Regions from separate parts of the Clostridium sp. 7_2_43FAA genome, predicted to be linked through region 1. Evidence: riboswitches for the same ligand, from Rfam matches in the RefSeq annotation. Region 1 holds a riboswitch; the other holds the start of a gene.

Region 1 (6,088 bases):
GAAATATTAATAATCCGGAATTTAGAGAGTTAATGATAAGGTGGTTCCAATATGCAACATTCTCACCAATTCTTAGAATGCACGGAGATAGACAACCTCACAAAAAGGCACTTGGAACAGATGGTGGAGGTCAATGTGAAAGTGGTGCAGATAATGAGATTTGGTCATATGGTGAAGAAGCTCAAAAGATATTTGTTAAGTATATAAAGATAAGAGAAAAGTTAAAAGGATATATATCACAGTTATTTAATGAAACTCATAATTCTGGTGAACCAATAATGAGACCTGTTTTTTATGATTATCCTAAAGATGAAGTAGCTTGGACAGTAGATAATCAATATATGTTTGGATCAGAATTACTTGTAGCACCAATTATGTATTATAAAGATAGACAAAGGAAAGTTTATTTACCAATTGGAAATAGATGGGTTGATATTAATACAGAAAAAGTATATGAGGGTGGACAATTTGTTGTTATTGACGCACCTCTAGATAGTATTCCTGTACTTTGTAAGGAAGATTCATATATTAAAAATTTATTCTTATAGGAGGTGAGATAAAAGTGTATAAAATAGTTTTAGCATCACATGGAAATTTTGCTAACGGAATTTTAGATACAATTCATTTCTTTACAAAAGACACTGAAAACGTATATAAAGTAATTCTAGATGAAAGTGGAATAGATAATTTTCAGAATAAGATTATCTCGATATTTAATGAAATTAGTGATTCTAATGTTCTTATATTAGTAGATTTATTTCATGGAACACCATTTAATGTTTGCACAAACAACATAGGTTTAATAAACGGAGATGTAGATATAGTAGCAGGAGTAAATGTACCAATATTCTTAGATGCATTATTAAATAGTACTAGCCTTTCAGTTTCAGAAGAAATTGAAAATATCAAAAATATGAACGTTATAAATATTTTATCGGAAGAATTTAAAAACCAAATAAATAATAATGATGATGAATAAAAGGAGATGGAAGAATGGAAGTTCAAGCTTGGCAATTAATATTAATTGTTTTATATGGATTCTTTATCAACTATGAAAAAAATAGTACTATGTTCGGTACATATCAACCAGTTACAGCAGGATTTATTGTTGGATTAATAATGGGAGATGTTAAAACAGGATTATTTATAGGAGGTACATTACAATTAATGTCCTTAGGTATAAGTAACTTTGGTGGAGCATCAATACCTGACTATCAAACAGCAAGTGTTGTTGCGACATTTATAACAGTTTCAACAGGTCAAGATCCTAATGTTGGAATAACTATTGGTATTCCAGTAGCGCTTTTAATGGTTCAATTAGATGTATTAAGAAATACAATGGGCGTTTGGTTAGCACATCAAGCTGAAAAATATGCAGATAAAAGGGAATACAATGGAATTGCTAGAATGCAAATGTTAGGAGTTGTTTTAACTTGTGCTACAACAGGAGTTCCAATATTATTAGCTACTATATTTGGCCCGGATTTAGTAAATGCATTAATAGATAAGAGTCCAGAATGGTTATTAGGTGGTCTTCAAGTTGCAGGTGGAATTTTACCAGCGGTTGGTATAGCTTTACTATTAAAGAATCTTCCTACAAAAGATTACTTTGCATATCTTTTAATAGGATTTGTAGTTACTATATATTTAAAACTTCCTTTATTAGGAGTTGCACTTATAGCAGCAGCTATAGCATTAATTGAATTTAAAAGAGATAATGATAGAGAAGCTACAGTTGTTTCTCCAGTAGGAGGTATGGACGAAGATGAGTAATAATGAACTTACACCAAAAAAAATACGTAGTAAAGTTTTATTAAGATGGATATTTACAAGCAGTGTATCATCTAACTATGAAAAAATGCAAGCATTGGCTTATTGTTATGCAATATTACCATTTTTAAAATTTACCTATAGAAATGATCCAGATGGATTACAAGATGCAGTTAAGAGACATTTACAGTTTTTTAATACAAATCCATGGGTAGCTCCTTATGTTTTTGGTTTAAACATAGCTATTGAAGAAAAAGAAAAGAATAATGCTGCTGAAGCAGTAAGTTCAATTAAGAGTGGTTTAATGGGACCTTTAGCAGGATTAGGAGATAGCTTATGTGTTGTTATTCCTTGGACTATATTTGGAGCAATAGCTGCAAATATGGCTATAGAAGGAAATCCAGCAGGAATATTCTTATGGATAGCAGTAAGTATTGCTATAAAAATGCTTAGTTTTCCTTTATTTAAAGCAGGTTATTTTTCAGGAACTAAGTTAGTAAATGCTTTAGAAAGTAAAATGAAATCAATTACTAAAGCAACTTCAATTTTAGGATTAATGGTTGTAGGTGGACTTATGTCTACTGTTATAAGAGCAACTGTAGGTTTTAGCTTTGTTCAAGGTGAAATTGAAATGACTGGACAAAGTATATTAGATCAAATAATGCCAGGATTAATTCCAGCGGCTATAGTTGGCTTAATGTATTATTTACTAGGTAAAAAAGTTAAACCAACATATTTAATATTATTAGTAATAGTAATGTCAATAATTTTACATGCACTAGGAGTACTTGTTTAGGGGGGATAATAAATGAAAGGGATAATTCATATAAGAATAGACGATAGATTAATACATGGCCAAGTTGCTACAATGTGGACAAACAATTTAGGAGCAACTAGAATAATGGTTATTAATGATGAGGTAGCTAATAATGATTTGCAAAAATCAGTATTAAGAATGGCAGCACCATCAAATGTAAGTACATCTATAATAACTAGAGAAACAGCTTTAAAAAATATTTCTTCAGGAAAATATGAAGGACAAAAAGTGTTTATTGTTGTAAAATCACCATTAGATTTACTTTATCTTGTTAAAAATGGATTAGATATTAAGAAGATTAATGTAGGTAATATGTCTTCTAAATCAAATACAGAAGTTATAAGACCATCTGTAAGTGTTACACCAGAAGAAAAGGAAGCATTTAAAGAATTAATAGATAGAGGAGTTGAAGTTACAGCAATAATGACTCCTACAGATCCATTAGTTTATTTAAAGGAGTATCTATAAGATTTAAGGGAGACAATAAAGTCTCCCTAATTTATTAATATAGGAGGATATTTTTATGGAATATGTTATAGGTTTAGATTTAGGAACAGGTTCTATCAAGGGGATAGCTTTAGATAAAGCTGGAGAAGTAGTATTGAAGCATTCGGAAAGTTATCCTTTATACAATAATAGAGATGGACATTCTGAACAAGAGCCAGAAGATTGGTATAATGCTTCAGTTAAGGTTTTGGAAAAGATAACTAATGATTTAGGTGGAGATGGATTAAGAGCTATAAGTATATCAGGTCAAATGCATAGCTTAGTATTATTAGATAATGAAAATAAACCTATAAGAAGAAGTATTCTATGGAATGATACAAGAACAACTAAGCAATGTGAATATATAATGAATAACTTTGGAGAAAAAGTAATTGAAATCACAGGGAATAAAAGCCTTGAAGGATTTACGCTTCCAAAGGTATTATGGGTAAAAGAAAATGAACCTGGAAATTGGGAAAAGACTAAAAAGTTCTGTTTACCTAAAGATTATTTAGTATTTAAATATACAGGTAACATATGTACAGATATATCTGATGCAGCTGGAACACAAATGTTAAATATTAAAGAAGGAAAATGGTCTGAGGAAATAGCAAATCTTTTAGATTTAGATTTAAATAAATATCCTAAGATATATAATTCAACTGAATGTGTTGGAGAATTAAATGAAGAATTAAAGGAAAAGTTAAATGCCAAAGGAAGTATTAAAATCTTCCCAGCAGGATCAGACAATCCTTGCTCAGCTTTAGGATCAGGAATAATAAATAAAAATAGAGATTTATTAAGTATAGGAACTTCAGGTGTATATTTAAAATATGAAGAAGAGTATAAGAACTATGGTGGAAAACTTCACATGTTTAATAATGTACTACCAAATAGCTGTTACTCAATGGGGGTAACTCTTTCTGCTGGAGATTCTTTAAGCTGGTTTAGAAATACCTTTGCAAAGGATAAAGATTTTGATGAACTTTTAAGCGGAGTATCTAATGTTAAAGAAGGATCTAATGGATTATTATTTGCTCCTTATATAGTTGGAGAAAGAACACCTTATGCAGATAGTAATATAAGAGGAACCTTCATAGGAATAGATAAAAGCCATGATTTAAATCATTTTGCAAGAGCGGTAATTGAAGGAATAACATTCTCATTAAAAGATTGCTTTAGCATATATGAAGATGATAGTGATAGAGAAATAATTTCAGTAGGAGGAGGAGCTAAGTCTAAGGAGTGGCTTCAAATACAAGCTAACGTATTTAATAAGAAGGTAATATCTTTGAAAATAGAAGAAGGTCCATCTCTTGGAGCTACAATAATAGCTGCTGTTTCATTAGGATGGTTCGTTTCTTTTGAAGATGCTGTAAAAGTAATAGTAAAAGAAAAAGAATGTTATTATCCAAATGAAGAAGCAGTAGAAGCATATAAAGAAATTTATATTCGCTATAGAAAAATATATGACAATATAAAAAATATATAGATAAGCATAGATTGATTTTTATAAGTAATAGTATTATAATGTTTAAAGAAAATGTGAATAATTTTTGGGAATGAAGTTCTCCCATGAGAAATCTAAACCGTCAAGTAAGACTAATGACTTCTATGATTTAATCGTAGAGTCATAGTCTTTTTTATTTTTTAAGAAATTAATCATTAGAAAGGTATGCGTAATATGAGAATTTTTAAATTAACAACTTGTACAATTATAGTGTCAATTATAATGGGAATTATATCAGCTATATTTTTAAGATCATTAGAATTCGTTACAACCTTAAGAGAGGGATTTCCTTATATAATTTTTTTAATTCCTATAATAGGAGTATTAACAGCATATACATATTCAAAGTATGGGAATGGATCTAATAGAGGAAACAATTTAATTATTGAAAGTGTTCATAAGGAGGTAAAAGTTCCATTTAGAATGGCATTCTTGACATTTATTTTTACTGTATTAACGCATTTATCTGGAGGATCAGCGGGAAGAGAAGGTACAGCAGTTCAAATAGGAGGAGCCTTGACAAATAAATTAGCTAACATTTTCAAAATGGAGCATAAGGAGAAAAGAATTCTAATTATGTCAGGAATAAGTGCTGCATTTGGCTCAGTCTTTGGAACACCGCTTGCTGGTACATTTTTTGGTATGGAAGTATGTTTTATAGGAAAGATTAGCTATGAAGCAATGATATATTGTTTTATAGGATCATATACAGCTAATTTTGTTACAGAATACTTAGGTATAAATCATGTAGGGCACTTAATAAAATCTATCCCTAATATTTCTGTATATACACTATTAATAGTAATAATATCATCAATTTTATTTGGTATTTTTGGAAAGATATTTGCAGAAGGAGTTCAGTTAGTTAAAGGATTTTACAGTAAAAATATAAAAAACAATATATATAGAGCAATAATGTCCTCAAGTGTAGTTTTATTAGTTATTATAATATTTAAATTATATAAATTTGAGGGATTAAGTACATGGCTTATTGATAGTGGATTTTCAGGTAATATAACTATTTTAGATCCAATAAAGAAGTTAATATTAACAGTACTAACATTAGGAGCTGGATTCCAAGGAGGAGAGGTTACTCTGCTATTTGATATAGGAGCTTCTTTAGGTGGTGCTATAGGTAATTTAACTAATATAGAGCCTTCATTATTAGCAGCTATTGGGATGATTTGTGTTTTTGGGAGTGCTACTAATACTCCACTTACTACAATTATGCTGGGAATTAATTTGTTTGGATCAGAAGCTGTTCCTTACTATATAATTGGAGCGTTTATTAGCTATTATGTAATAGGACATAATGGGATTTATGGAGCACAAGTTATTACTACTCCTAAGTTAAAAAGACTAGAAAAACATAAAGGGATATCTCTAGAGAATATAGAAAAATAATTTATAAAGGAAGTGTTAAGTACTTCCTTTATAAATTATTTTAAACTAGTTTTAAATGAGATCCATCACAAAATGGTGCATTTTTAGTATGATTACAAGCA
Region 2 (6,088 bases), on a different contig from region 1:
GATATTAATCTAGAAAATGAAAAAAAGGTTACCAAAATAAATGATAGATATAATGAATTAAAATATTATGATAAAATAAAAGAACAGTTTTTTTCAAGACTATCATATGATTTAAAAGATCCTATAAACTCAATTTATTCAAGTGTGCAACTAATAGATACAATGAGCAGTATAGGAAGTAGTGAATTAAAGGAGTACTACTTAAAATATGAAAATGTAATAATTAAAAATTGTTTGAAGGTTTTAAAAACTATAAATAATTTAATTGATGCTGTAAAAATAGATGCACATGAATTAAAAGTAGATTTTAAAAATTTTAATATTGTATACTTAATTGAAGATATAATATCAAGGTCTGTTAAATATGCAAATATTAAAAATCAAAACTTAATATTTGATACAGAAATAGAGGAGTTAATTATAAAGTGTGATCCCAATTTAATTGAGAAAATAATACTTAGTATTCTTTCTAATATATTAATGGTGTCATTCGAAAAATCTGAGATATTAATAAGTGTTTTAGAAAGAAAACACTATATAAACATTGTGTTTAAATATAGAGGAAATGGTTTTAATAATTCTATATTTAATGTTTTTAATAATGATACAAAAAGTTGTCCTTTCAATACTTATGCTAAAGATTTATCAATAGCTAAATCTTTATTAGAACTTCAAAATGGTAAAGTATATGTTAATAATAAATGTGATGATGGGAATGAAGTGGTAATATTACTTCCAAAGTTAAAGTTTCAATATTTAAATAAAAATACTATTATGGATACTTATGATATAAATGATATAAATGTTGCAATGGAATTTTGTGATTTAATATCATAGCATATTAAATGAATAATAAAAAAGGCTATAGAAAATTGTATGGTTATGTAATATAAGCATACAAATTGTATCTATAGCTTTTATTTTATTTATTCTTTGAAATAGAGAGCAATTTTTTGTAAGTATTATCAATTAAAGTTGCTCCAAGAGGAGCAGTAATAATTATTGAAAGAACAGCTACAGTTAATATTATTTCTCCAGAAGCTAATCCCATTGACAAGGGCAATGCTCCAATAGCAGCTTGAACTGTTGCCTTTGGCATATATCCTATAGCGGAAAATAATCTTTCTTTAAAATTCATTTCAGTCTTTATCAAAGATAATAATACGCCAAAGATTCTAAATACTAATGCTCCTAAAATTAAAATAATAGTAATAATTCCGGAATTCATTGCGTACTTAATGTCTACACTAGCCCCAACTAAAACAAATAGAAATACTTCGGCGCCAACCCAAAGTTTTGAATATTTATTAGATATACGTCTGGCAAGTTTTGAATAAATCTTAAGTATAGTTGCACCAAGGCTCATAACAGCTAATAATCCAGATATAGGAATGAATCCTTTTAATAAATCTTCAACTGTAATAAATAAAAAAGATACACTTAAAATTATAAGAATTTTAATAGAATCTCTTATATGAATTTTTTTAAATAAATATACTAGAACAATACCAGTTAAAATTCCTAATATGATTCCAATGATAATAGATATAGGTATTTCTATTATGGAGCTTATTGAAAAGTTTGATCCAGTAGTTGCAATGCTTGTAAATGAAGTAAATAGCACAATAACAAAAATATCATCGACAGAAGCTCCAGCTAATATTAATTGAGGAATACTTTTATTAGTACCGTAACCTTCTTCCATAAGCTTAAGCATTCTAGGAACTATAACAGCTGGGGATACAGCAGCTATGACTGTTCCAAGTATTGCAGAATCTAATATAGGTAAATTTAAAAGTTTTGGACCGAGAATAATAAAACCTAATATCTCAAGGGTTGCAGGTATAAAACACATTAAAATTGCTGGTCTTCCAACTTTTTTTAAATCTTTTATATCCAATGCAAGGCCTGCACGAGTTAAAATTATTACAAGTGCTATTTGTCTAAGTTCAGATGATATGCCTATAATACTAGAATCTAATAAGTTAAGCATGTGAGGGCCTAAGATAATGCCTGTTAATATCATACCTACAAGGCTTGGAAGCTTTAGTTTAGTAAAAATAGAGCCAATAAATAGACCTAATAAAATAATAAGTGCTATGCTTGTTAACATAAAATCCTCCTTTATTTCTTATTAAAAAAAGCCAATGAGCTCTGCAAAAAAACTTGCAGAAGTCATTAGCTTACCAAAGCGGTTTAGACATAAGTCAAGGGAGAACTTCATTCCCTTAAAGTCTTTTAAATAATACCATATAAGTATTTACAAATCAATAAAAATATTGAATTGATATAATAGTTGTCATGAATTAAAAGAAAATTTAGTAAAGAGGTACATAAAGATGAAGTAGATAATGAAAGAGTGGTTATATAATTTTTTGAATTAAATAAGTTTTACTTATGATTAAGAAAAAATATGTAGGGGCAATAATTATTGATAGGAATAAAATATAATAGAAAGATTTTAGGAGTTGAAGGAATGATAAGCTATAGTGATAATATGACATATAATGATATAAGTAATAACAACTCTATTAAAATATATAATATTAATTCATTAGAAATAAAAGCATCTAGTAATGTGTTTCATCTAGATGAGGAAATACAATTAGTAGCATTGAAAGAATCCATATTTGGAATAAAAGAAATAAGAAATGTTTATTGGGAAATTGACTATAAAGGAAAAGAGATTACGCTTTCAAATAATATAATAAAAATAAGTAAGCTATTGAGAAAGAAAAATTCACTTAAAGTAACCTGTGTAGATAAAATTACAGGAGAAAGAGCTTGTAGAGAATTTTCTATTATTTTAAATGAAGTTGAAGGTACATTAATACATTTTATAAAAAATGATGGTGATTATTTTGGAAATGGATATAAATGGGATTTGTGGAGCTTTTCAAATGATGGGGTTTCATATGCTGTTGAGCTACAAAATAAAAGCGATTTTGGTAGATGTACATTTGTAAGGGAAGAAAATATAATTGCAAGAAGAAAAGCTTGGGGAGATAACTGGGGAAATGATTGGTCTGAGCAAACTGCAACGTTTGAAATACCAAAAGGAGTTAAAAATTGCTATATAGTTCATGGGGAAAATAATCTTATAACAAATTTAGAAGATGTAATTGAATATATGAAGCCTAGAATTGAAATTGCAATAATGGATAAGAAAGATAGTATTACAGCTTTTTTATCTAAAACACCTTTAGATGGAACTAAATTTTATATTTACATTAATGGTATTAAAGAAGAACATTGTGAGTACGAAATTGATAAATTATCTAAAAAGGTTGATTTCAAAAATTTAAATGTAAAAGTATCTCCAAGTGATTTAGTAGAAATAAGGGCTAGCAATACATTTTTACCTTGTAAAGTAACTATGAGGAATTTTTTAGATAGTTATTATTATGATGGACCTGATATGGGAGTTGTATATGATAAAGAAAATATATACTTGAGAATTTGGGCTCCTACGGCATTTAAGATAGATTTATGTTTATATGAAAATTGGTATGATATTAATGGAAATGAAAAAAGAGTATATCAGATGAAAAGAGAGGAAAAAAGCGGAACTCATTATACTAAGATTAGTAGAAAAAAAAATGAATGTGTATTTTATCTATATAAACTATATTTTAAAGATATAGATCGAAATGGATTAGAGTATATAAAAATAAATTATGCAGTAGATCCATATGCAGTATCGGTGGGAGTAAATGGAGAAAAGGGATTTCTAATAGATATAAATAATGTTAAATCAATGCCATTTGGATGGTTGTGTGATGAAAGGCCACAGCTTTTAAGAAAAGAAGATTCTATAATTTATGAAATACATGTAAGGGACTTTACTATAAGTGATGATAGCGGAATAGATAAAAATATCAGGGGTAAATATTTAGGATTGGCTGAGGAGGGGACTACTTATAAAGATAAGAAAAGAAAAATTACTGTAAAAACAGGAATTGATCATTTAAAAGAGCTTGGAATAACTCATATACACTTACTACCTGTATTTGATTTTGGTTCAGTTGATGAAAGAAAATCAAACAAAAAAGGTAATAGAAATTGGGGATATGACCCTAAGAACTATAATGCTCCAGAAGGTAGCTATTCAAGTGATCCATACGATCCAATATCAAGAATAATAGAGCTTAGAGAAATGATTAAAATTCTTCATAAAAATGGTATAAGAGTAGTTATGGATGTAGTATATAATCATATGCAAGAAACAAGAAGCTTAGATAATATAGTTTCAGCATATTATTTTCGAACTGATTATAGAGGTAGATTTACAAATGGGTCAGGTTGTGGTAATGAAATAGCAACTGAAAGACCTATGGTTAGAAGGTTTATAATTGATTCAATAAAACATTGGCTTAAAGATTATAATATAGATGGGTTAAGATTTGATCTTATGGAATTAATAGATATAGATACTATGAAAGAAATTGTAAAAGTAAGTAAAGAAATAGATGATAGTATATTAATTTATGGAGAGCCGTGGAAGGGTGGCGAATCGGTACTTTCAAATGGAACTTATAAGGGGAGTCAAAGAGGTGAAGAGTTTTCCATATTTAATGATACCTTTAGAGATTTTATAAGAGGAAATAATAGTCCATCATATGGATTTGTCAATGGAAATCAACATGATGGAGCCACAGCATGGAGCATAATAGAGGGATTAAAAGGATCTATAAATACATTGACATATAACCCAAGAGAAAGTATAAATTATGTAGATGCACATGATAATTATACTCTTTGGGATCAAATCGAAAAAAGCTTAACACCTGGAATTAAAGAAAAAGATTATAGAAAAATAAAAGACGAAAATATATTTGATAATCATTTAGTGAGAAGAAATATATTAGCACTTGCAATAATTTTAACAGCACAAGGAATACCATTTATACAAGGTGGAGCCGAAATATTAAGAACAAAAAACGGTGATCATAACAGTTATAAGAGCCCTGATAACATAAATGCAATATTTTGGAGATATAAAGCAAAATATATTGAAGTATTTAATTATATAAAGGGTTTAATAGAAATTAGGAAGAATTTTAAAGCTTTTAGGTTAGATAAGAGGGAAGAGTTAAATAATCTTGAAATTAGTTTTTTAAATGGAGAAGAAAATGTTGGAGTAATTAAATGGCATTTTAAAAATTTAAATATTATAGAAGAGAATATTAATGATTTAATTGTAGTATATAATGGAACTTCAATAGACGATTATGATATAAATCAATATATGCCAGTTTCAAAAAATGGAAAATGGAATATAATTGCTGATTTTAATAAAGCAGGAGTAGAAGTAATAAAGACAGTTAAAACATCAGAGGTTCCTAAAATGAAGTCATACTCAATTATAATATTATATTCATAATAAATTTATATAAGGGAAATAGATAATATAAATTATAATAAGAGCTAATTACATTTAGCTCTTATTATATGTTTAATTATATTGCTATTCACTTATTTTCCTTAAATACTTAATGATTTCTAATAATAAATTTTTACTAAATAATCATAATACATAATTAAATAAATTAATATTATCAAATTTCAATCTATAATAATTAATAAAAATTATAATGTGAAATTGTTACTGGTCTTAATGATTCTATTTATTGGAAGTAGCGCTATAATGATTAGGACTACAATTAAATTTCCTCCAACGACTAACCCATTAGCAACTAAGGAATAAATCATAGGAGACCAGCCTTCAGGAGCAAATTGTCCAAAGAATAAAAAGCCTGATATAAAGTGAAATATAAATCTAACAAACATACCTACAAAGGTACCTAAGAGCTTTTTATTTTTAAAATATCCAGCAAGTCCTACAGCCATAAATGGAAGAGGATAATCAAAAAGAACTTGAATTGGATGGAGTATATAAGGACTTATGATTAAATAGATAACGCCAAATAAAAATCCAGTAAGCATACCTATTTCAGGGCCGTACATAAAAGCAATAATTAAAATAGGAACCATACTTCCTAAGTTTATACTTCCAGCACCATTAGGCAAGTCCACAATCTTTATAAGGTGAAGTATTGTAGCTAGAGCTAAAGCAATACCTATTCTA

The links. A riboswitch is a leader RNA that binds a small molecule or an ion and turns the genes downstream of it on or off. The one in region 1 is predicted to bind fluoride.
Region 2: it holds a riboswitch for fluoride, as region 1 does, so the genes downstream of both, CSBG_RS07805 (cation:proton antiporter) here and CSBG_RS17290 (chloride channel protein) in region 1, are expected to answer to the same signal.

Annotation. Positions count from the first base shown of each region.
Region 1 is NZ_JH815223.1:212,230-218,317, forward strand. Features, by position in the region: gene CSBG_RS17260 (TIM-barrel domain-containing protein) at 1-548, shown strand, start outside; gene CSBG_RS17265 (hypothetical protein) at 563-979, shown strand; gene CSBG_RS17270 (PTS sugar transporter subunit IIC) at 994-1,773, shown strand; gene CSBG_RS17275 (PTS system mannose/fructose/sorbose family transporter subunit IID) at 1,766-2,566, shown strand; gene CSBG_RS17280 (PTS sugar transporter subunit IIB) at 2,579-3,055, shown strand; gene xylB (xylulokinase) at 3,111-4,565, shown strand; fluoride riboswitch at 4,623-4,695, shown strand; gene CSBG_RS17290 (chloride channel protein) at 4,758-5,987, shown strand; gene CSBG_RS18885 (CDGSH iron-sulfur domain-containing protein) at 6,028-6,088, opposite strand, start outside.
Region 2 is NZ_JH815222.1:1,327,001-1,333,088, forward strand. Features, by position in the region: gene CSBG_RS07800 (tetratricopeptide repeat-containing sensor histidine kinase) at 1-837, shown strand, start outside; gene CSBG_RS07805 (cation:proton antiporter) at 923-2,113, opposite strand; fluoride riboswitch at 2,163-2,237, opposite strand; gene pulA (type I pullulanase) at 2,432-5,383, shown strand; gene thiT (energy-coupled thiamine transporter ThiT) at 5,590-6,088, opposite strand, start outside.